3 regions of the Ruegeria sp. HKCCD4315 genome follow, and region 1 is predicted to be linked to each of the others. Evidence: riboswitches for the same ligand, from Rfam matches in the RefSeq annotation. Region 1 holds a riboswitch; each other region holds the start of a gene.
The links. A riboswitch is a leader RNA that binds a small molecule or an ion and turns the genes downstream of it on or off. The one in region 1 is predicted to bind cobalamin.

Region 1 (7,908 bases):
TCGAACAGGTCTGAAATGACGGTGCCTGCGCCCACGGTCTTTCAGGTGCCCAAACTTCCTGCGGAACCGCAGACCACATCGGCTCTGTTGCTGAACGTACCATCGGCAGAACTCGCTCCAAGCCCCGTTTCGTTTCGACCTGTTCAGCCGGAACCCATTCAGGCAGAGGAACCTTTGCCTCCTGTTGAACCACCTTCACGAACATGGACGCGCGAGCTTGCGGTGGGTGACACACTCGACAGTATGCTGTCTGACGCGGGGATTGACGCAACCGATCGCGCTGAAATCGCACTTGCACTTGGCGCTGAATACGACTTGCGGCGCTTGCGGCCGGGTCACTCGATAACAGTCGTTGCAACGGCAGCGGATCAACTGCGGAGTGTGGAGCTCGCCGTGGAAGATGGCGTGAGAATTGAAGTGACACTTAGCGAGACATTGTCCACGCGCGTGGTCTCACCGGAACCCGACACTGTCATTCTGGCCCGCAAAACAGAGATCGAAACTTCGATCTCAAATGCTCTGAGCACCGCAAAGATCCCGGTTCGTTTTGCGGTGGATCTCGCTCAGATGCTGAGCGGCACAGTGGATTTTCGACGCGATCTGACCGGTGGCGAAAAACTCCGTCTTCTCTGGCGCGAAGAAAGTATCGACGGCGAGAAGGTAGGCCAGCCGCAACTCATTTTTGCAGCACTGGAAGTGGATGACCAACTTTACGAAATAGCATGGCCAGACGCCGAAATTGGCCGCGCCGCAATCTATGTCGATGGTGAGCTTCTTCGCGTCTTCTCGCAACCAGTTGAGGGCGCGCGCCTGAGTTCTGTCTTTGGTCGGCGGAAACATCCGGTCTACGGCAATGTGCGGATGCACACCGGTGTCGATTTCGCTGCCGCACGTGGTACTCCGGTACATGCGACGGCTCCGGGGCGCGTGTCTTATGTAGGTTGGCGCGGGGGGTATGGGCGTGTGGTGGAAATCGCTCATGGATCGGACACGGTCACGCGATATACGCATCTTAGCGCAACCGCCGATGGTCTGGCCAAAGGTCAGCGCGTGGAGGCTGGCGAGGTGGTTGGTCGTGTCGGGTCGAGCGGCACCGCGACCGGCCCCAATCTTCATTATGAAGTATTGGTCGACGGGCGACCAACGGACCCGCTTTCTGACGACCGACTTGCTGCCGCTGCGAACAACGAGGTTGAAAACGAAGCAGCGCGAAAACGCTTAAGAAATGCTCGAGCACAGCTTGAGAAACAGCTGGGCAATCCCGTCGCCAAAAAACGCGAATCTAGTTCGTGAGAGTTTCTTAAAACGGCTTCAGGTGCGCGGCTATCAGTTTGCGGGTATGCGCGCCTGAAGCGGACTGCACTCCAGAAGAACCAAATCAGAGGATGTAAAATGATGGCAATCGCGGGGGCCTTGGTTGGCGCCGTTTGGGGTGGGGTCTTGGCAAAGCGCCGGAATGGCAACAGCCTTGATATTCTTCAATACGCTAAAGGATATGCCATCGCTTTTGGCCTGGTGGCGTTTTTTCTTTCAATCGCAGTTGTGCGCCTGATGTAACGCGCCAGTAAGCAAGGCGAAAGCCGGACACCTTGAAGTCCGGCTTCCACTCTTATGTGGTCGCAGCGCCTATTCCTTGCGAGCCAAGGGTATTTGCCTTAGTCTGGGCGCTATGATCTTCCGGAGCTTTCAGAAGCCGTAAGGCATTGGCCACGACCAGCAAGGACACTCCGACATCCGCGGCGATTGCACCCCACATGGATGCCAGCCCAAAACCCGTCAGAGTGACAAACAATGCTTTGGTCGCAAGTGAGAAGCCGATGTTCTGACGGATGATCGACATGGTTCGACGTGAATGGTCGATCAGCCAGGGTACTTTACCGATGTCGTCGGTCATCAGAGCAATATCTGCGGTCTCGATAGCAGCGTCGGACCCAACTGCACCCATCGCAACCGCATAATGTGCCCGAGCCATCGCAGGTGCGTCGTTGACGCCATCGCCGATCATCGCAACCATCTCGTGCTGTTCTGCCAGTTCCTCAATCGCAGCGACTTTGTCTTCCGGCAGAAGCTGGGCCCGGACTTCGTCGATACCGACTTCGGCTGCTACCGCTCTCGCGGTTTGTTCGTTGTCACCCGTCAGCATGATGATCGACTTCACGCCCTGCGCGTGAAGCCGGGCAACGATGCTTCGGGCTTCGGGTCGAATGCGGTCCCGCAGCTCAAGCAAACCGGCGACTCCGTTCTCATCCCCGACAACCACAAGTGTGCTTCCCGCGCTCTCGATTTGGTTGCGCAATTCGGCAGGGATGGACGCGCCAAAGCCCTTTTCTTCAGCGAAGCGGTCGGAGCCAAGCCAGATATCTCCGCGCTCGATGCGGCCTTCAAGACCCCGACCGGGAACGGTTCGGATGTCTTCAGCCGCAGATATCGAAATGTCGGTCTGTTCTGCCCGGGTCAAAATGGCGCGGGCCAGCGGGTGTGAAGACCGAACCTCGAGGCTGGCAGCGCTCGCCAACAGCTCCTGCTCGGATGGGTCGCCCAGCGGATACACATTGGCGACTTCAGGCTCTCCCATGGTGATCGTGCCGGTCTTGTCCATGGCCAGTGCGGTGGTACGCCCGGGAGCCTCGATATATGCGCCGCCCTTAATCAGAACCCCAGCCCGGGCCGAAGCGGTCAAAGCCGCAACGATTGAAACCGGTGTGGAAATGACGAGCGCACAGGGGCAGGCGATAACCAGAAGAACAAGTGCATTGTAAAACCAGAAACCCGACGATGCGCCAAATGCAAGCGGCGGGATCAGGGCGATAGCCACTGCGACGACCATAACGATGGGCGTAAAGATCCGCGCAAATTTTGTAACCCACTGCTCAACCGGCGCACGGCGAGCATGAGCATCACCGACCATCCGGATGATCTTGGCAAGCACGGTATCGGACGCTGTTTTCGTCGCACGTATTTTGAGGGTGCCTTCACCATTGATTGTGCCGGCATAGACCTCATCATCCAGCTCTTTGGGAATCAACGCGCTTTCACCTGTGATTGGAGCCTGGTCAACGGCACCGGCCCCTTCGATGACTTCCCCGTCAAGTGGAATGCGATCCCCACCCCGAACGATGAAGCTGTCACCGACAAAGACATCCGCCGCCGGGACCGTTGCCTCTGAGCCGTCAGCACGAACCAGCCGAACCGTCGGGGGGGCCAGATCAAGCAGCGCGGATACCGCGTTCCGAGCCCGTCCGACACTCCAGCTTTCCAGATAAAGCGAGAGCGAAAAGAAGAATGCCACCGTTGCCGCTTCGAAGAACTCGCCCAAAGCGATAGCGCCACAGACGGCAACCACCATCAGCAGGTTCATATCCGGTGAAAGGCGTCGCGCCGAAGACCAGGCCTTGGGCGCCACCAGCCAGACGCCAAACAAGATCGCGACCGCGAACAAAGCTGCCTCGGGCAAAGGCATCGGAACCTCACCATGTCCCGAAAACAGCCCGAGCGCACCGCCCATGCCTGTTTCGAAAATGTGCCAGCCAAAACCCGCTGCCCAAAACCCTCCGCTGAGGATGGTGAACCGCCGCTGACGTGCAATATGCGCCGCCTGGTCCTGAGCGGCATTTCCGTCATCCCATGGTTTGGCGGTCATACCAGTACTGGCAACCAGCAGCATGACATCTTCGTCAGACATCTTGGCAGCACTTTCAAGAAGCGTCATTCGACCGTTGATGACATCAAAAGCGAGATGCTCTTCACCACCAACTTTCGGGCCGATAACCCGGTTCAGGATCGCAACCTCTTCGGCGCAATCAAGGCCAGAGACCTGAAAGCTTCTGCCACCTTCGGGAATCGGACCGACGGGCGCGATGTCACCACACCCGCTACTGCCGCACGCGTTGTGACCTTGTCTATTTTCGTGGTCATGGTCGTGGTTGTGGGTATCGGATGACATAGTTAGACCTCAAGAATCTCTGCGGTCCTTTGCAAATAGTTCCTACAGCAACTAGAGCTTCAATACCTTTTTCAATTTTTTTTCAATCCGGTTCGTTGCCCGCGATATTGATGCTTCATTCCTTCTTGCGGGCTGGCCGCGTGAATGCAATCTAGTCGCAGAAGACGTAAAAAATTTGGAACAGGTCAATGCAGAAACGGATCGCAATTACCATCACGTTAGTCTCGATTACTGCCGGTTGCTCAGCCCAGTTCACAGGGGGCAAAAGCAAAGCATTCGAACCAGGTAACCTGCCAGATTCGGTCGTTGCACTGGCAGGGCCGGGGCAGGATCTGGCTACGGCACGCCTTTTACCAGATGACAATTGCTTCTGGTATGAGCACAGCGGACCTGTCGAGACGACATTGGTACCATTGCGCGCGACGAATGGCGCTCCGATCTGCGCCGCGCGCGACGCCTGATAAAAAAAGAGGGCAGCGACGTCCACCTACGCTGCCCAAAATTTATGAGCGGGCTGTGACGCTATCTTCGGCCGAGTATAAGTATGCGGTCGAGCCGATTTTTACATGTGGGTAGAGATCATTGATATGGGCCATGATCATTCTAACACATCCAGAACTTGCGCGACCACCGATGCTTCTGGGCTGAGGTGTACCGTGGATTCTGAGATAAGTATCTCGATCCCCAACGTATAGATAAAGGGCTCGAGAGCCGAGAGCATTACTTGGCCCGGGTTCCATGCCATCCCGAAATTCCGCGTATTCGGGGTTGCGCTCGATCATTGAAGCCGTTGGTGTCCAATGTGGCCACTCGACCTTGCGCCGGATAGCATAGGTACCGGGCTCGTAAAGGTTCCCACGCGCGATCGCTACGCCATAGCGCATTGCTGTCCCGCCTTCCTCGATATGGTAAAGATAGCGCGCGACGGCATCGACATGGATGTCACCAGGAACCAAACCATCATTTGCTACGACACGTCGTGGTAAAAAACGGTCATGAACGCCCCATGGATTTGAGGTCGCTGGATCGTAATCAAATGGCGTGACCTGGCTGTCCCAATAGGTCTTTTGCGACGAGGTTGGCCATGTTTTGGCGATCAATGGACTGGCCGCAGACGCGGAGAACAGCGCAGTGGTTGATTGAATGAAATGGCGCCTTGTCAGCATAGATCTCGTCCTGGTTCACAAGTTTAATGTATTTGCATCGCATTTTCGCGATCAAATTCGAGTCTTAAAGCCTCTAGCAGCTAGAGCTTCAAGAGGCTTCAGGTAACACTTGGTTTACCTAGTCGACCATGTCGCCGGTTGCGTGAACCCTACTTCGGTCGAGTCTACTTCGGACTAGGTCGCAAAGACAATTGACAGAAACGAAGCCGCCATTGTAGCGGTGAATTGTTTTCGGTTCCTGATGGCGGAAGCCAAAAGGATTAAATGGGAATACGGTTCGGTGTTTTTAACGGCGCCAATTCCGTAACTGCCCCCGCAACTGTGAGCGGAGAGCGATGCCAAGACACCACTGGTTCGTAATGGAACCGGGAAGGTTGGCGGAGCGAGCACCCGCGAGTCAGGAGACCTGCCGTAAAACGCCGGGCTATGCCCAGACTGTATCTGTCGGCCTTACGGCCGATTCAACCTGACAAGCCGCCGGGTGAGGCGGTAGGGAGAAATAAAATGCACATCGAACCGGGCATCGTGAATGGTGCCAAAATCGCGCTTTCCTATGTTACCGCCGCAGGCGCGGCTACTTACGCAGCGAAAGAAACGTTTTCCACATTGCGTGCGAATGGACCTGCATCTTTTGTCATGCGCTCGGTGCTCGCCACCGTTGGTGTCTTCCTTTTCTTTGAAGTCCTGCCACACTTCCCGGTTGGTGTCTCTGAAGTCCACTTCATTCTGGGGTCGACGCTGTTCCTGCTTCTCGGTGCTGCACCCGCGGCTTTTGGATTGGCAGCCGGTCTGCTGATTCAGGGGGTGTTTTTTGCCCCGTTCGATCTTCCGCAGTACTTCATCAACCTAACCACTCTGCTGGTGCCGCTATTTGCGCTACAAGCATTGGCCAGCCGCATCATTGCACCCGGTACAGCATATGTTGACCTCAAATATGGCCAAGCTCTTGCCCTGAGTGCGATGTATCAGGGGGGAGTAGTCGCATGGGTTGCGTTCTGGGCTTTCTACGGCCAGGGATTTGGTGCTGAAACTATGGCGTCGGTTCTGTCCTTTGGCGGTGCCTATATGCTGGTAATAGTCATCGAGCCGATTGCTGATCTAGCAGTGCTTGCGGCAGCCAAGGCGATGCGCGGTTTGAACAGCACAGGTCTGGTGACTCCGCGCTTGTACAACGCTGCGGAAGCTTGACCAAAGTTTGAAGCGGTGCCCTAAACTGGGGTTGCCGCGAAACAACTGGTAGTCGCAGGACCAAAGCTTATCGTGGCGCGTCTCGAGGGCGCGCCACATTTGCTTTTAGCCGCTAAAAACCTGCACCCAACGGTCAGGGTGTAGTGGGTCCTGTATTCTTAGGAATAGATACCTGGTTTCCTTCCACGTTTTGATCCTGTTGGTAACATTGTCCAGAACCAAGTCGCCTTCACTCGAGCGATAGACAAGAACAGCATGGCCATTGCGATTGGTGTCCAAGACAGTCGCAATTAGTAGCTTCGTAGGATCCAAACCATTCTGCACAAGTTCAAACTTCTTTTGCAAAGCGAAGTCTTCGCAATCTCCTGACCCTTGCGTCGGCAGTGTCCAGTACTCCTTTGTCCCATATTGGCTTTGATCCGAAACGGCACGAATCCTTCGATTGACGCGCGTGTTGATCGTTTTAACGATCTGATTTTCTTGCGCCACGGAGAGACCAGAACTACGAGCGCTCGCGCACGCCCACGAATAATCTTTGCATAGTGTTTTGGCACCCGATGGCGCTTCAATCTTTCTATCAAGACCGATCGAGGGAAGCTCAGATGCTTGCGACGCAGCGGCAGACACAAAAAAGCTGCATATAAAACAGACCATTGGGAGATAACCCAGCAGGTTTTTCGATAACACTCCCTGAACTAAAGTGGGATTTGTCATATCTGCCTTCTCCATGCTCGTTCCTCTAAAGTATCCAAACTTCCCCGGCCAATGTGTTTTATTCCAAGCCTTCATGTGCTTAGGGGAATTGCAACAGCTTCTTAGCCTCTAGGGGTAAAGCGGCAAAAATTTGCAGATTCTTTGGTATTTCTTCCTTAGTTGACAGCATCAGAGCATCCACGCCATCACCAGCCCGGCATAGCTAACAGAGCGAATTAGAGGGTAAGCTGATCGCAATTCTCTCATTCAACAAAAATACAACAGAGATCGGCCGTCATCGCTGAGGGTTACGGAATACCGGGACAATGAAGCCGCTCCTCCGCAAGCTGAGATAGCCAGTTTCGGTTTTCCAGGCGCTGCAATTAGTGGCCGCTAATGACATCTTTGACGAAAGGCTCGTTGAGCAACGCCGTTAGCAGGGGGCATGAGGCCGCACCCTCGGTGCAGGTCTGCACAAGTTCTGCCAGTGCTTGCTCCAACCGTTGGAGGGCGGCGATTTTTGACCTGACGTTGTCGAGATGTCTTGTTGCAACGTCTTCGACGTCACGACAAGCTTGCTCGGGCGCTTTGGACAATTCGCGAAGTGCGCATGCATCCTGAATGGTAAAGCCAAGATCGCGGCAGCGTTTGATGAATCTGAGCTCGGAGATTTCCCGTTCCGTGTATGCGCGGCGTCCCGAGGCGGTTCGACCGGCTTTCTCGACTATGCCTTCCCGTTCGTAATAGCGGATCGTCTCGACCGACAGACCGATCAATCTCGCCGCTTCGCCAATCGCAATCATGTGATGACCTTTCCCTTGAACCTGTAGCTACTACAGGATGCATGTTGTCGGTCATGATGTCGAATTTCACAAACCGCGCGAAGCAAGAATCGAGGAAGTCGAACCGGCTTCCGTT
Region 2 (7,908 bases), on a different contig from region 1:
ATGCCGAACTGTTCGGACACCCGATCATAATGCGCTTCGGCCCGTGCCACATCCGTCGGATGCCCTTCGAACCCCGTCAGGCGACCCTGATCGAGGTGGGCGAGAACCGGGTGAGTGAATTCGATAGTGTAGTCATCATAATATTTCGAGCCCGTCCCCGTTAGAAACGTCAGCGCAACACGGCCTGAAAAGCTGTGCGCCGGTACCGGTGTGAAAACTGACATAGGGAAGCGCAGGACTGAAGTATCGCCCGACGGGTCGAGGTTCATTTCAGGTTTTCCACGCACATCGGTGCCCAGAGGACAGGTGAACCGTACGTCCTGCGCGGTGTTCAAGACTTCATTGATCCCGGCCTTGAGCTCCATGAAGGCGTCATGATGGCCATTTGAAAAACCGGATCCGAATTGTTCCCGGCTTAGGGCAAAACTGACAATGATCTTTTTGCCTTTTGGCATCTGCGAAAAGCGCAACTGATCCCCAAGACGCGCCAAAAACAGGATGATGTCAGCAGTCTCGAACCGGGTCAGCAGCTCTGGGGGCAAATGCGGTTTTTCAGGGTTGAAGCCCACATCAACCGTTTCCACCAACAAGCCCATGGACTGGGCCACCCCGGAAACAATTTTCACGCTATCCGCGTCGAAATACCCAAATTCTGGCGGCTCGTACGCGATCAGCAGCCGGTCACCTGCGGTTGCGTGCGCACAGTTTGTCAAAAGGTTTCGCGCTCCGCGCTCGGGCGTAATGTCCGACATTCGCGTCTCCTGAGGGTTTGGGTTTGTAGAGATTACCAACCGGCGACGTCACCTATCTATTTGAAAGTGATTATGAGTGACATTAGAGTTACTAATATGATCTTGAACTTACCCTATTCCGCACTAAGAGCGTTCGAGGCCGTTGTCCGCCACTCGGGGTTTTCGCCTGCGGCGACGGAATTGGGCGTCAGCCAAAGTGCAGTCAGCCAGCATGTGCGCAGCCTTGAGGAATGGTTGGGGCGCGAGTTGCTGGTTCGGGGTGCACGCCAGTCACGCCCGACCCGCGAAGGCGAGCTACTCGCACTTGCGATCTCAGAAGGGTTAGGTCGCATTTCAGATGTGTGCGCGCAACTCAGGGACAAAACCCGTTCGGACAGGACAATTGTGATTTCTTGCCTGCCAGGTTTTGCCTTCAACTGGTTGTTTCCACGCCTTTTACGCTTTGATATGGCACATCCGGACCTGTCGATTTCTATTGCGACTGACACAGGGCAATTTCCATTTTCTGGTGCGGATGCCGATATCGGAATTCGGTACGGGTTGGGCGATTACCCTGGCTATCAGGTCGATTTGCTTATGAATGAGCAATTGTTCCCGGTCTGCGCGCCGTCGCTGTTGCCCGATCTGCGAAACGTTGAAGACCTCGCCAGACACACGATGCTGGTGGATGAGAACCTGCATCACGGGGCCGCCAGCCCCACATGGGAATTCTGGGCGCGGCGCTGTGGTCTGACTCTGCCAAACGCGCTTCGAACACGCCGATTGGGACAGTCCAATATGGTTGTGCAGGCGGCAATCGAAGGTTTAGGCGTGGCATTAGGGCGGGAACCGTTGGTCATTGATATGATGAGCGACGACCGCTTGGTCCGACCCTTCAAAGAAATGACCCAATCCCCGCTGTCTTATTGGCTGGTGCGACCGCATGAAACCAAAGACAGCGCCAAAGTGTCCGAGTTTCTGACATGGATTCACTCCGAAGTTGCCACGCAACCCGAAATCCCGCAGTCTGCATCTTTTTGAAATTAGCCAAGCTTATATAAGCCATTAAAACTCTGGCATGGTATATGAGCGTTCAGCCACTCACACTGGCAAAAGGCACCTTGAACATTGGAGAGCTGAATGTTTTTGAGAAACTGTTGGTATGTCGCCGCCTGGAGCAAGGACGTCGGGCGCGAGCTGAAGGCCGAGACGTTTCTGGGTGAAAACATCGTGCTCTATCGACAACTGGACGGTACCCCGGTCGCGCTAGAAGATGCTTGTCCCCACCGTAAACTACCCCTTTCAAAGGGCAACCTGATCGGCGATGTTGTCGAATGCGGTTATCACGGCTTAAAATTCGATTGCTCAGGCAAATGTACTGATAGCCCAACCCAGCGCGGAATGACCCCGCGCCGGGCGGTCGTAAAATCCTATCCGGTGGTGGATCGGTACAGGTATCTTTGGATTTGGATGGGTGATCCTGCCCTTGCGGATCCGGACAAGATTTTTCCGATTGAGAACTTTGATGACCCCAGCTGGGGTAAAACCGATGGTGGTGTGATGGATATCGACTGCCATTACCTGTGGGTCTGCGACAACCTACTGGACCCCAGCCATGTGGCCTGGGTCCATGTCACGTCTTTTGCGGGCGCGGGCACGGATGAAGAACCGCTGGATGTTGAGAAAACCGATCGCGGTGTGATCGTGTCACGCTGGATCGAAAACAAACCGCCTTCACCGTACTACGCAAATCTGGTCGCGTTCGAGGGCGACTGTGATCGGCTGCAGCACTACGAGATGTGCCTGCCTGCCATCGCGCTGAACAAGTCCGTTTACACGCCCGTTGGCACCGGCGGCTATGGCAAACCCCCGGTCGACAAGACCTATGTCAATATCTCGTACAATTTCATGACGCCGATTGACGAAGACCGCACCCGCTATTTCTGGTTCCAGCATCGCAATACAGATCCAGACAATGCTGAAGTGTCAAAGTTCATGAATGACGGCGCGCGTATGGCCTTTCTTGAGGACAAAGAGGTGTTGGAGGAGGTGCATCTTGGCATGAAGCACGCCAAGACACCTCATATCGATCTTGGCTTGGACAAGGGGGCCAAACTGTTCCGCAAGGCGCTGGACACTGCCATTGAAGCTGAGACGGCATCCGCCGATATTGCAGTTCAGGCCTGAGCTCTGGTCCAACGAACCACTTCAAATGATAGGAAACGTGGCCGGAAATAGGGCAGATCGGCAGGATCTTGGTGCAATGTATTAGCCAGCTGAAACTGGTGTCTTGCAGGTCAAAATCCAGCCGAAACAAGCTTTCCATTTCTCAGCTCAAGCGTGTCCGGCGCCAATGCCTGGCGGAAGGATGGGGCATGGCTGACCAGCAAAATGGCCTGTGGCAGATCCTTTAGGATCTCCAGCAGACGGGCCTCGTTCTTGGTGTCGAGCGCATTGGTCGGTTCGTCCAATAACAGCGCTTGCGGCTCCATTGCCAGCACGGCGGCAAGGGTTACAAGCCGTTTTTCGCCCCCGGACAATTTATGCGTGATGCGGTCCCGCAGGTGCATCAAGCCCAGATCGGACAGAACCTTGTCAACGATGGCAAGCGCTTCGGCCTTGCTGCGGCCCAGATTGAGCGGTCCGAACGCGATGTCTTCTGCGACGGTGGGGCAAAACAGTTGGTCGTCGGGGTCTTGAAACACCAGCCCGATCTCTCGGCGTACCTCGTGGAAATCTGCTTCGGCCCGTCGGTCCTTGCCAAGGGCAATCACGCGTCCTGCAGTTGGTTTCTGCAACCCAAGGGCAATGCGAAACAGCGTAGATTTTCCCGCGCCATTGGGCCCTGCTATTGACAGGCGTTGCCCCGGATCAAGTGAAAGCGATGCACCGTCCAGCACGTATGCCTGCCCGGGATAGGCGAAATGGATATCTTCGAGTTTAAGGATCGTCATAGGAAATCCAGACAAAGAAGACCGAGGCAGATCGAACCCAGGGTCACAGCGAACAAGCAGTCGCGCAGGGTCAGATGAAAATCCTGCAGCAAAAGTAGCCGCCCAGAAAACCCGCGGCATTTCATGGCGCTAAGTATGCGTTCTGACCGTTCGATGGCACGCACCAGCATCATGCCAACCAGATAGCCAAAGCTGCGATAAGTGTGCCAGTTGGTGCCGGGGCGGAAACCACGAACTTTCATGGCCCCGCGAAGGCGCAGATATTCTTCGCGCAAGACTTCGATATATCTGATGGTGAACATCAGCAAATGCACAAGAGCATCTGGGCAGCGCAGTTTGTGCAAAGCATGACCCAGAGTGACGGGTTCCAACGTACCGACCAGAACCATCAGGGTCAGGACCACGGCGTTGGCTGTCAGAGCAATCTCAATGGCTTTCCACAGTCCCTGCCAACTGGCCGGATACCCAAACAGGGTGAACATCGCGTCACCGGGCATGGAAAAGGGCAAAAGTATCAACATGAAGATGATAAAGCTGTCCATCATGGCCATGCGTTTAAGTGTGCGGCGCACGGGTAGGCGAGACATCAAAAGCAGGCCGATAGAGATTGCCAGAGCCACAATCAACGCGGGGATGCTGGATAGCGAAACCGTTACAACAGCGAAAAAGCACGCCATCACGATCCGCATCCGAGGGTCCAACTCTCCGATCACCCCGAAGGGTGCGCTGGCATCAGCCTCGGCCAGCGTCTTTGCCTGGGGTTCCAGAGCGTGAGCCATCAGGCGGCCATTTTCCGGCGTGCAGCGACATAAAAGCCGATGCCGAACAGACCGATAATGTAGCCGATCCCACCCAGAACGGTCTGCAAGTCGTTGTGTTCGCGATAGGCTGCAATCTCACGGCGCAGAGGGCGGGTTTCGTCTCGTACCGCTTGGGCAATGGCCGCGCGCTCCTCGTCGGTTAATGACGCAACAGTCGTCGCGGCATCGTTTGCGTTTTCAACCTGCGTAGCAGGTTTTACAAGCTCGGCATCCACGCCCAAAATCTCAGCCACTTCCTCGGCGGGCATGGTGACCTCGGCTAGATGACCAGCGCCCAGATCTGCTTTGAACGTGTGCGCGACAGGTTCGGTGGGGGTGTAGAGGAAGAATCCATCGGTATTTGTGACTGTTCGCCCCAGTTCAGCGCCATCGGGGCCGTAAACAACAACTTCCTGGTTTTCAGCCATGTCGCCGTTGGAAAAGCCCAATTCCCCTTCAATCGCGTCGCCTGCGGGAAAGACCCCTGTGATAACTTTATGGGCCAGCGCAGGAAGTGGGGTAAGCCATACCGCAACTGCAAAAATCAGATGTCTCATTCGGGGGCGCCTATAAGAAAGAGTTCAGGCTTGACCTTGCGGGCCAATAGAATAGCAAAACCGGTAAGTACCGCTTCGATTGCCATAACGGGAATATGTGCAAAAAAGACCAGTTTCGCGGCTGGTAGGAATTCGTCACCAGACAGAGCCAGAGAGACAGCGACAAGGGCCGTAGTGGCTGCAATCGAAAATGCTCCGCTGATGCCGCCCCAAACAGCGCCCTGCAGCGGAGAGCCGCGTGCGATCAGACGGCCAAAGATCATCCATGTCAGCACCGCCGGAAGTGCGATGTTGACCGTGTTAATCCCAAGCACAGTCAAACCGCCAAAACCAAAAAACACGGCTTGAAGCAGCAAGCCAACAAACAGCGCAGGAAAAGCGGCCCAGCCAAGCAAAAGCCCAGCTAGACCGTTCAGTATCAAATGCACAGAGGACGGGCCGATCGGCACATGGATCAGCGAGGCTACAAAAAAGCTGGCCGACAGCACGCCCGCCGTGGGAATGCGGTCCAGGTCCAGCGATTTCAGCCCTATGGCAATGCCGCCAGCCGCTGCGATTGCGCCGCCGATCACAACTGGGTTCGAAAGGGCTCCGTCCACGATGTGCATAGGGGTTACTCCAGATCCCAGGCGCGGATCCAGATCACAGCATCCTGGCTCAGTTCTTTGCCTTCATGTTCGGTTTTTGGGCCCGCACCCAAAGCGGCAAAACCCCAGTAACCCGCTTTCGGTACGCCAAAGGTGAAATAGCCGTTCTCATCTGAAATCGCGACCAATGCGCCGCCCGGTAGTGGGGATGCCGTGGCATCTTTCGCACCGTTTCCCGCCAGATCGGGCTCAGCTGCCATGTATTCGATTTCGATTTCAGCACCGGCAACCGGCTCGCCTTCGCTCAGTACACGGCCGGTGAAGGTGGAACCTGCAATGACGTTATAGGGCTTGTTCAACGGCAGAATTTCGGTCGCCAGCCCTTGCGGTTGATTCCAGTCGGTGGGCAGTTCATTGCGGTTCAGGTAAGCCTTAGTGATCTGCTGGATATAGATATCCTCGGATTCTTCGTAGTAAGGCGCAGGTACCGTCACCAGCACATAGTCGCCGGACCGCTTAACCGGGACCGAACCAAGAAATGCCTTGGCGCTGTTTTCGGGGCCTTCGAATGTGGTTTCTTCCAATGTACCCAGCAGATCGGTCTTTTCACCATTGTGGATCACATAGAATTCTTCTGGCTTTTCCAGGGTCATCACGTGCCCGGCTTCAAACGGATGCCAGAAGACCAACTTGACAGGAACGTCGCCCGGACGCTCGATCATGGTATCCTCGGTGTATTCCAGCAAGAAATGAGCCTGAGCCAGCGCGGGCAGCGCCGCAGTAGCGGCCGCGGCCAACAAAAAGTGTTTCACAAATACGTCCTTCTCACGTCGCGCCTTCCCCGGCACGCATTGGTTTTTGACATGGGTGAATGCGAAACTATTTGCCCCATCGGGCAAACAGATCCGGCGCACACCCCGTCGCCGATGATGAGCACCCTTTCCGAGGGCGCATGTTCGGCAGGTCTCCTGACTTGCGGGTCTAAACGCTTAACTGGCCTTCCCGGGTGTGACCCAGTGGCGTAATCAGTCTCGCTCGCCGCTTACAGTTGCGGGGGCAGTTGCAGAATTGGCCAAGAATGTGCCGCACTGCATTCCCTATTGCCTCCGGGTGACTCCCCGGAACCGAACATGGCGCGTTGATGACAGAAAAACTTGAGCACGGTCAACTCCCGATTGCGGCATTGGAAGGGTCATCTGCGAATTCCGGAGGTGTTCCGCTTTAAACTCATCGGCTGCGGTGATGTCTAAGTGTTGGTGTTGTGACCTGTTCGTTGATTGCGGGGATTGTCCGTAGCGGGTTGCTGGAATTAATTTTTTGATTGCCGAAACCGGTTTCGGAACAGTTAAATGAAAGAATGATGGCGAATCCCGAATTGCAACAGCGACAAATCCGGTCCCAGCGCGCCGCGTCCGGTGGGCGGGTGAAGCTTGACGAATTGGCACATCACCTTGGCCTTTCGAAAAGCACCGTGTCGCGTGCATTGAACGGGTATTCCGACATCTCAGAATCAACGCGAAAGCGTGTTGAGGTGACGGCGCGCAAGATGGGGTATCGCCCGCTCAGCCATGCTCAGGCTATTCGAACGGGGCGCGTGCGTGCCATTGCCATGGTCATCAACAGTGAAGAACCGGACCGGCACAATCCGTTTTTTCAGGACTTTCTGGCAGGGGCTTGTGAAGCTGCAAGTGCGTCTGACTGGACGATGACAATCTCGACCGCGAAGTCGAAGCAGGACATGTTAAATGTTTTGGGCCGTTTGGTCGAAGAACGAAAGGCCGATGGATTTATCCTGCCGCGTACCGAAGTAGATGACGCGCGAGTTGGGTACCTCAGCGACCTGCAGGTGCCTTTCATCCTTTATGGTCGGACAGGATATGGCCGAACCGGCTATCAGGACGATACGTCGTGGTTTGATATTTCCGGCGAAATAGCCATGAGCGACGCGGTCGAACGTCTGGTCCGTTTTGGTCACAGCCGTATCGGGTTTGTCGGCAGTGATCCCAAGTTCAACTACAGCCACCTGCGTCGGGATGGCTATGTCGACGGGCTTAGGGCTGCAGGATTGCCAGTCGATCCCGAATTGATCCGAGAAGGCGCGCGCACCCGCGAGGAAGGGGCCGCTGAAGCGCGCGCTTTATTGCGTCTTCCTGTCCCGCCGACCGCGATTGTATTTGCGACGGATCAGGCTGCACTGGGAAGCTACTCTGTCTGCGCAGAATTTGGCCTTGAGATCGGGCGCGATGTCTCGGTTCTTGGATATGACGGGGTCCCGGAAT
Region 3 (7,908 bases), on a different contig from region 1:
GCCATCGGTTTCGTATGTGTAGGGCATCAGGTGAAGTCCATAGTCATGAGTGTTTCGGGGTCGAGCCCGCGCTGGCAGGGCTCATCCCCTGCGCGGCCCTGTTTTACAAGATCAAATCGTCCGTTTGCGCCCACCAATGTGATGTCGGCAGGCCCCATCCGGGCACAGCCCTTGGCACAGCCCGAGACATGCAGGCGTCCGGGTATGCGCGCAGCCAAGGCACGGGCGATGTCGCGGGTTTCCACCTGCGCCTGCGGGCAGAACGGTGCGCCGGGGCAGGCGTCGGTGGTCATCAGCGGGTCAGAGGCGTCCGTGACAAACTCTGTTGCGGGTATCGCCGCCCCGCCTTCCAGCAGGATCAGCCGCCACGGCGTGACACGCAGGGCAGCCGCGCCGCTGTCGTCAATCAGATCATAAAGTTTGCGCGCAGGCAGCGATCCAAAAGCTGCGCCGTACAGCGCGCCCAGATCACATGGGCCAGGTTGCAGTTTTGAGCCGACGGGACCCGGCGCATGCCCTTGCCATTCCTGCGGCAACGAGTCGATGACCCGCGCCATGCGGCGAGTTTCGGACGTGTATGTCTTTGAAAACCACATGGCTAACGCGATCGCATGATCAATGGCGTCGGCCTCGGTCACGGGCCGCCCGGTTTCGCAGCCATCGGCGCGCAGGATTAGGCCGTCAACGCCTGTTTCCAGACGAATATCCGCTGAATCCGCGTTCAAAAGCCGCGCGGGTCCGGTGTCGATGGCAAAACCGAACTTGGCGGGCAGGGCAGGCAACTCTGCCAACCGGTCGATCAGTTCCTGGGTGAGGCGCGCAGTCAAATCACCGGCCTGATACAGCGGTGTGACCAGAATATTGCGTCGCACCTCGATGCCGGGTTCCGCATCCAGAAGGTTCAGCGCTGCAAGCTCCTTAAGCAGCGGCTGATGGTCATAGTCCTCCACGCCCCGCAATTGCAGATTGGCACGGTTGGTCAAGTCGATCGACCCGTTGCCAAACCGATCTGCAAGGTCGCACAGACCCAATGCCTGATCCGCTGTCAGACGCGCCAGCCGGGGCCGGACCCGCACGACCAACCCGTCGCCGGACATCATTGGACGATGGGCACCGGGGCACCAACCCTGCACGATAGGAGCGCTCATGTCAGGCCCTCCAGATCCGCCCGGATCGAGTTTCGACGGGTGTTCCAAAGCCCGGCCTCAAGCAACGCGCGGAACCGGTCCTGCATTGCTTGATGGGCCAGGGGATTGGCCTCTTGCAGGAAGGTGTCCACTTCTTCGTTGCCCAAAGTGGCATCGTGGTAAAGATCGAACAGATGTGGTGCGACCGTCCCGGACAGATGGGCGAAGGATGCCATGTGATCAAGCGTCGCCGCGATTTCAGCCGCGCCCCGGAAGCCATGCCGCTGCATCCCTGCGATCCAGTTGGGATTTGCGGCGCGGGCGTGAACGACACGGCTGATCTCTTCCGGCAGGGTTCGGGCGCGGGGGGTTTCGGGGTTTGTGTTGTCCAGATGGTAAAGCTGCACGCTACCTCCGGTGATTTTCTTGGCTGCCGCAAATCCGGCCTCATGCGTGGCATAGTCATTGGCCAGCAGCAGATCGGTTTCGGTCAGATCCTGCAGGTGAACAAAGCTGTCAGCATTGGCCACGCGCTGGGTGATGCCGTCTTTGTCCTGTGCGATGTGTTCGCCTTCCAGCGCGAAAGAACTGGCTTCCAGCCAAGCCTCACCCGCCTGGGCGCGCGCTTCGTCGGTGTAGACTTCGGACAATTGGGTCATGTTGACGCCATAACTCCCGGGCGCCGGGCCGTAGACGCGGGCCGTAGGGGCCAAGCCTGCATAGGGGTTCCAGTCCGGTGCTTCGTCACGCGCAGACAGAGCACGAACGGCTTGGCCGTATAGCGCCGAAAGGGTCGGGAACACATCCCGGAACAGGCCCGACACGCGCAGGGTGACGTCCAGACGCGGGCGGCTGAGATCGGTAATCGGCAGGACTTCGACGCCCGACACCCGTTCGGAACCCTTGTCCCAAACGGGTTTGACGCCCAGCAGATGCAGCGCCATGGCAAATTCTTCACCCGCGGTGCGCATGGTGGCCGAGCCCCACAGGTCTACAATCAGCCCTTTGGGGTAATCGCCTTCTTCTTGCAGATGGCGGCGCACAAGTTCTTCAGCCAGTTTGACGCCCTGCGCATATGCTGCGCGGGTCGGGACCGAGCGTGGGTCGGTAGTATAAAGGTTTCGCCCGGTCGGCAGCACGTCCGACCGCCCACGATACGGAGAGCCGGATTGACCAGCCTCGATCCGTTTGCCCGCGAGCGCGTCGATCAGAGCACTTCGTTCGGCATGGGCCGAAGCCGTTGGGTCAAAATTGCCTGTCACTTCGGGCACGCGACCAAAGATATGTAGCCCGTCACCGAATTGGCTTTCCTTGATGTCACAGACAAAGCGGTCGATCCGGGTGATCGCCTCGGCTGTGCAGGTGGCTTGATCGAGGCCAAGATCGTTTTCCAGCCCGATGGCCTGCGCTTCGTCCCGGATATCTTCTTGCAAACGGTCGCGGCGCTTGGGGTCTAACCCGTCTGCGTTCGAGAACTCATCCAGCAGCGACTCCAACCGCACCATCCGGTCCGGCGTCCCGCTTTCCTTCATCGGCGGTGGGATGTGGCCCAGCGTGACGGCCCCGATCCGACGCTTGGCCTGCGCGGCTTCGCCGGGGTCGTTGACGATAAACGGGTAGATCACTGGCAGGTCGCGGATCAGCGCTTCGGGCCAGCAATCGGCAGACAGGGCCACAGATTTGCCGGGCAACCATTCCAGAGTGCCATGCGCACCGATATGGATTAGCGCGTCCGCACCAAGACCTTTGCGCAACCACAGATAAAAGGCGACATAGCTGTGACGGGGCGTGCGCGACAAGTCGTGATAATCGTCATCGCGCAGTTCCGGTGTACCGCGTTCGGGTTGCAACGCGACCAGAGCTTGACCACGGCGCAGTGCTGTGAAGTGGAACGCGCCATCTGCAAAGGCCGGATCGTCTTCGCATTTGCCCCAAACTGTTTGAAGGTCGGTTCGCAACTGCTCGGGCAGATCGGTCAGCGCTTGCAAGTACTCGTCCAGCGGCCATGAAATCCGGGCGTCCAACAGTGTTTCAGCAATCGGCTCTGCTGGCGCGGTGTCATAGCCCTCGTTCTGTAGATCGCATAGCATCGCCTCGGCAGATGCCAGCGCGTCCAGACCTACCGCATGGGCCATCTGCCAGTCTTTGCCGGGATAGGTCGACAGCACCAACGCTGGGATCTGATCCGCCTTCGGTTTGTCGTTCAGGTGCAGCCAGCCTGATACCCGGTCGATAATGGCTTCGATCCGTTCGGCCTCGGCCCGGTGGGCAAAGCGGGAGTATTCCAGATGAGGATCGCGTTTGCCCGGTTCTTTGAACGAAGCGATGCCCGCCGAAATCCGCCCGTCTACCTCGGGCAAGACAACATGCATGGCAAGGTCGGCAGGTGAGAGACCGCGTTCCGCCTCAGCCCAGGCTTTGCGGCGCGAGGTGGCCAGAGCGACCTGAAACACCGGCACATTGGCGGCATCCAGCGGAGACGTGCCCGACGCGCCTTTGCCCGAAAAGGACGTTGCGTTGATGATGGCAGCGGGGGTCAACGCCCCAAGCGTCTCGCGCAACCAATCGGCAGCAGTTGGCGCTTTGAGCGAAGGCGCGAACAGGCCCACTGCCGCAAATCCGCGCGCACGCAAGCTGCGGATCAGAGCTGCGACTGGGGCAGTGTCGGCCGACGTCAGGTAGGCGCGGTAAAACGTGACGACGATACGTTTTGCGTCGCCTTCGAACGCGGTATCCGTTGGGATTACACCACGATCCGGGCACCATGCGCCGCATTCAGGCAGGGTCTTTGCGCCCATCACCGGCCCGGCATAAAGCCCGGCTGCCAAGGCCATCTGGGCCAATGCCGCTTGCGCCGCGACCTCGCCACCGGTGTCGCACAGATGGGCCAAACGGCGTAGCGTTGAAACGGGCAGGGTGGAATAGTCATCCAGCCGCGTATCTTCGCGCCCATCCGCGGGCAGAATGGCAAGCGCGATACCCTTGGCCTGCGCCAGCGCCAGAACCTGTTGCAAGCCGTAGGACCAGTAAGGCACGCCGCCGATCAGGCGGATCAGAATGCCCTTGGCGCCGTCCAACGTCTGCTCGACATAAGTGTCGACGGACAGAGGGTGTTTGAGAGCGGTCAAATTGGCCAGTCGAAGCGTTGGCATTCGACCCTCGGTTCCGCCGCCACGATGCCAGCCCGCCGCGAAAGCGCCGAGGTCGCTGTCCGAGAAGGACAAAACAACCAGATCCGCCGGGCTTTGGCCCAGATCGGTTGGGGTCTCGGTTTCCTCGAGCCCGTGGCTTTCGCGGAAGACGACGTGCATGGTTTACTCGGCAGCCTCGGTGACGCCCGCGAGGATCGCGTGGATTTCGGCCTCTTTGATGTCGTCATGCTCGGCGATAACAACCAGACGCGAACGGCGCTCTTCCTCTGGTCCCCATGGGCGGTCATATTGGTGACGGACGCGTGTGCCCACAGCCTGAACCAGCAGGCGCATGGGTTTGCCCTGTACTGCCGCATAACCTTTGACCCGCAGGATGTTCAGCTCGGTCGCCAGACGTTCGATCTTGGCGACCAGATCGGCTGGATCGGTTTGTTCCGGCAACTCGACGATGATGCTTTCGAAATCGTCATGTTCGTGATCGTGATGACCGTCGTGGTGCGACGGACGTGCATCCATGTCGTCTTCGGCTGCGGCTTCCAGACCCAGTACAACGCGGACATCCACAACGCCCTCGGCGACTTCGACAACAGGCAGGGGGCGCGGTGCTTCGGAGGCGATGACTTCCTTGGCCTTGGCCACACCTTCGGGTCCTGCAAGATCAGGCTTGGTCAACAGGATGATGTCGGCGCAAGAGATCTGATCCTCAAACACCTCGGACAGGGGCGTTTCGTGATCGATCGAGTCGTCGGCGAGGCGTTGGGCATCGACAGCTTCGACATTCGGGGCAAAGCGACCGGCGGCGACGGCCTCGGCATCGGCCAGAGCGATCACGCCATCGACAGTGATCTTTGAGCGGATATCCGGCCAGTCGAACGCTTTCAGCAGCGGCTTGGGCAGGGCGAGGCCAGAGGTTTCGATCAGGATGTGCTCGGGGCGCGGTTCCAGCGCCATCAGCGCCTCGATGGTCGGGATGAAGTCATCCGCGACGGTGCAGCAGATGCAGCCGTTTGCCAGCTCCATGATGTTTTCCGCAGGGCAATCCGGGATGGCGCAGGATTTCAGGATATCGCCATCCACGCCCACATCGCCAAACTCGTTGACGACAACAGCCAGACGTTTGCCCTGCGGGTTCTGCATCAGGTGTTTGACCAGCGTGGTTTTGCCCGAGCCCAGAAAGCCGGTGATCACGGTGACGGGAAGTTTTTCGAGATTCGACATGTCAGGCTCCAATCGGGGGAATGCGCGAAGCGCAGTTTTTGCGGAAATGTTCAGGGCGCTCGCGCCATTTCACCAGGCCATCTTCGGTGGCCAGATACTTGGTTGCGCCGTCGACGATTACATCGACATGGTCCACTTCGTTCAGGTTTTCGTAAACGAAGGTCCAGCGATCGGGGCCACCGCGCAGCACGATAGAACAGCCCTGATCGCAGTTCGAAAGGCATTCGACAGGTTTCAGGGTGATGCCTTCAGGCAGTTCGGCTTGTTCCAATGCCTGGTGCAGCAAAGTGCCGGGGCGTTGCGCATCGTCTTCGATGGGCAGCCCGCGGCGGCAGGTCGTGCAGACCAGCAGTTCGACCGGTGTGGTCTCAGTCATGTCTCTCATCCCCCCAAATCCTCTTCGCGGGGGACGGGGTTTCAAGCGGGCCACGTGTTGCAACATGGACCCGATACCGGAACACCCCGCCCGGTTTCAACTTCGGGTGTTGGCAGGTCTCCCGGCTTGCGGATGTCAGAGGCCCGGTACGTCAGGGTCCTCTGTCGGATGTCCCGCCTTCCCGGCCTAGGCCAGTGGCATTGGGCACCCTCTCCGGTCACGGTCGCGGGGGCGGCTGCGTTTGGCGGAAGATCCGTTGACGCATTCCCTTTTCATCGGCTCTTGCCGACACCAACGAATGGGTCATGCGGCACCGCTGGCCCGCTTGTCAAGCGCGTTGCGCGTAACATCAGGAGGCGGGTGTGAAAAGCGACCTGTGGTTGTCGTTGGGCGGCATGAATGGTCAGATAAATCCGTGATCGCATGACAGGTACAAGCCAGCAGGGAGAGGCGACATATGAAAGTAGGATTCATCGGGTTGGGAAACGTTGGCGGCAAGCTTTCGGGATCCTTGCTGCGGAACGGTATTGATCTGACGGTACATGATCTGAACGCGGATCTGGTGGCCGCGTTTGTCGCCCTTGGCGCAAAGGCAGCCGAAGGCCCGGCACAGTTGATGCGCGATTGCGATGCGGTCATCACCTGCTTGCCATCGCCTGCGGCGTCAGATGCGGTCATGCAAAAGATGCTGCCCGAAGTGGGCCCCGGCAAAATCTGGATGGAGATGTCGACAACCGATGAGGCCGAGGTCAAGCGTTTGGGGGCCGAGGTGATCGAACGCGGAGGCGCGGCAGTGGACTGCCCGGTTTCGGGCGGGTGCCATCGGGCGGCCACCGGCAATATCTCGATCTTCGCGGGATGTGACCGTGCGACTTTTGAGCGGATTCTGCCGTTTCTGACCACCATGGGACGGCGTGTTTTGCACACGGGTGAATTGGGCTCTGCCTCGGTTTTGAAGGTGCTGACCAACTATCTGGCCACAGCCAACCTGATCACTTGCGCCGAAGCGCTGGTCACGGCAAAGGCGGCGGGCATGGATCTCAACACGACATATGAGGCGATAAAAATCTCGTCCGGTACGTCCTTTGTGCATGAAACGGAAAGTCAGGTCATACTGAATGGTTCGCGCGACATCTCCTTCACTATGGACTTGGTGAAAAAGGACATTGGTCTGTTTCAAGAGGTAGCGGACCGCGCCGGGGTGCCTCTGGAAATGAATCCGGTCATGATCAAGATTTTTGAAGATGGCATTGCCCGGTATGGCGATCGCGAGCTGTCGCCGAATATCATCAAACGTCTGGAAGAGGCGACTGGTTTGGACATCACAGCCCCCGGTTTCCCGCCGGAGATGGAAGATGATGAACCGGAAGAGCCGGGGTATGAGGTTGTCCCGCAAGGCCGGGGCTCGGCGTAGAGGTTCAAGCTAACCTTTCCAACGAAATGTAATCGGCAATCGGGGTGGGCCAGCCCAGAAATCCGGCCCCGATTGCCGCGCTAGTACATAACGTTGATCATCACCAATGAAACGACAAGGAACAGCGCGGTCATGATGCCGCCTGAACGGACGAAATCCATGACCTTGTACCCTGCCGGACCCATGATCAGCGCATTGACCTGATGGGTCGGGATGATGAAGCTGTTCGAGGTGGAAATGGCAACGGTCAGCGCAAAGACTGCAGGGTTGCCTCCGGCAGCCACTGCAATGGACACAGCCAGCGGTACGAGCAGAACGGTGGCGCCAACATTCGACATGACCAATGAAAACGCCGTTGCCAGAACAGCAATGCCCGCTTGAAGCGACCAAAGCGGCCAGCCGTCGAGAATGACCATGATCTGCTGTGCGATCCATGCGGCTGTGCCGGTATTTTGCACCGCCTGTCCCAAAGGTATGAGGCAGGCAAGCAGGAAAACAGTGTTCCATCCAACGGCACGGTAAGCCTCATCCACGCTGAGAACGCGGCTCAGCATCATGCCAGCTGCCCCTGTGAGAAGACAAAGCGAAAGGCGTACGTCGGTAAACAGGATCAGGCATATT

Region 2: linked by a shared signal. The riboswitch ahead of GS646_RS19055 (DUF4198 domain-containing protein) and the one ahead of GS646_RS22030 (energy-coupling factor ABC transporter permease) in region 1 are both predicted to bind cobalamin.
Region 3: linked by a shared signal. The riboswitch ahead of GS646_RS05280 (DUF1636 domain-containing protein) and the one ahead of GS646_RS22030 (energy-coupling factor ABC transporter permease) in region 1 are both predicted to bind cobalamin.

Annotation. Positions count from the first base shown of each region.
Region 1 is NZ_WVRN01000003.1:31,376-39,283, reverse strand. Features, by position in the region: gene GS646_RS22055 (M23 family metallopeptidase) at 1-1,293, shown strand, start outside; gene GS646_RS22050 (hypothetical protein) at 1,393-1,557, shown strand; gene GS646_RS22045 (cation-translocating P-type ATPase) at 1,610-3,943, opposite strand; gene GS646_RS22040 (hypothetical protein) at 4,132-4,404, shown strand; gene GS646_RS22035 (L,D-transpeptidase) at 4,447-5,109, opposite strand; cobalamin riboswitch at 5,325-5,538, shown strand; gene GS646_RS22030 (energy-coupling factor ABC transporter permease) at 5,614-6,297, shown strand; gene GS646_RS22025 (transglutaminase-like cysteine peptidase) at 6,403-7,026, opposite strand; gene GS646_RS22020 (MerR family transcriptional regulator) at 7,374-7,793, opposite strand.
Region 2 is NZ_WVRN01000002.1:239,927-247,834, forward strand. Features, by position in the region: gene GS646_RS19020 (hypothetical protein) at 1-752, opposite strand, end outside; gene GS646_RS19025 (LysR substrate-binding domain-containing protein) at 849-1,772, shown strand; gene GS646_RS19030 (aromatic ring-hydroxylating dioxygenase subunit alpha) at 1,872-2,918, shown strand; gene GS646_RS19035 (energy-coupling factor ABC transporter ATP-binding protein) at 3,029-3,685, opposite strand; gene cbiQ (cobalt ECF transporter T component CbiQ) at 3,682-4,464, opposite strand; gene GS646_RS19045 (cobalt ABC transporter permease) at 4,464-5,042, opposite strand; gene cbiM (cobalt transporter CbiM) at 5,039-5,650, opposite strand; gene GS646_RS19055 (DUF4198 domain-containing protein) at 5,656-6,441, opposite strand; cobalamin riboswitch at 6,570-6,773, opposite strand; gene GS646_RS19060 (LacI family DNA-binding transcriptional regulator) at 6,990-7,908, shown strand, end outside.
Region 3 is NZ_WVRN01000001.1:1,059,680-1,067,587, forward strand. Features, by position in the region: gene GS646_RS05260 (precorrin-8X methylmutase) at 1-27, opposite strand, end outside; gene GS646_RS05265 (cobalamin biosynthesis protein CobG) at 27-1,148, opposite strand; gene cobN (cobaltochelatase subunit CobN) at 1,145-4,438, opposite strand; gene cobW (cobalamin biosynthesis protein CobW) at 4,442-5,497, opposite strand; gene GS646_RS05280 (DUF1636 domain-containing protein) at 5,499-5,873, opposite strand; cobalamin riboswitch at 5,967-6,184, opposite strand; gene GS646_RS05285 (NAD(P)-dependent oxidoreductase) at 6,331-7,287, shown strand; gene GS646_RS05290 (SLC13 family permease) at 7,368-7,908, opposite strand, start outside.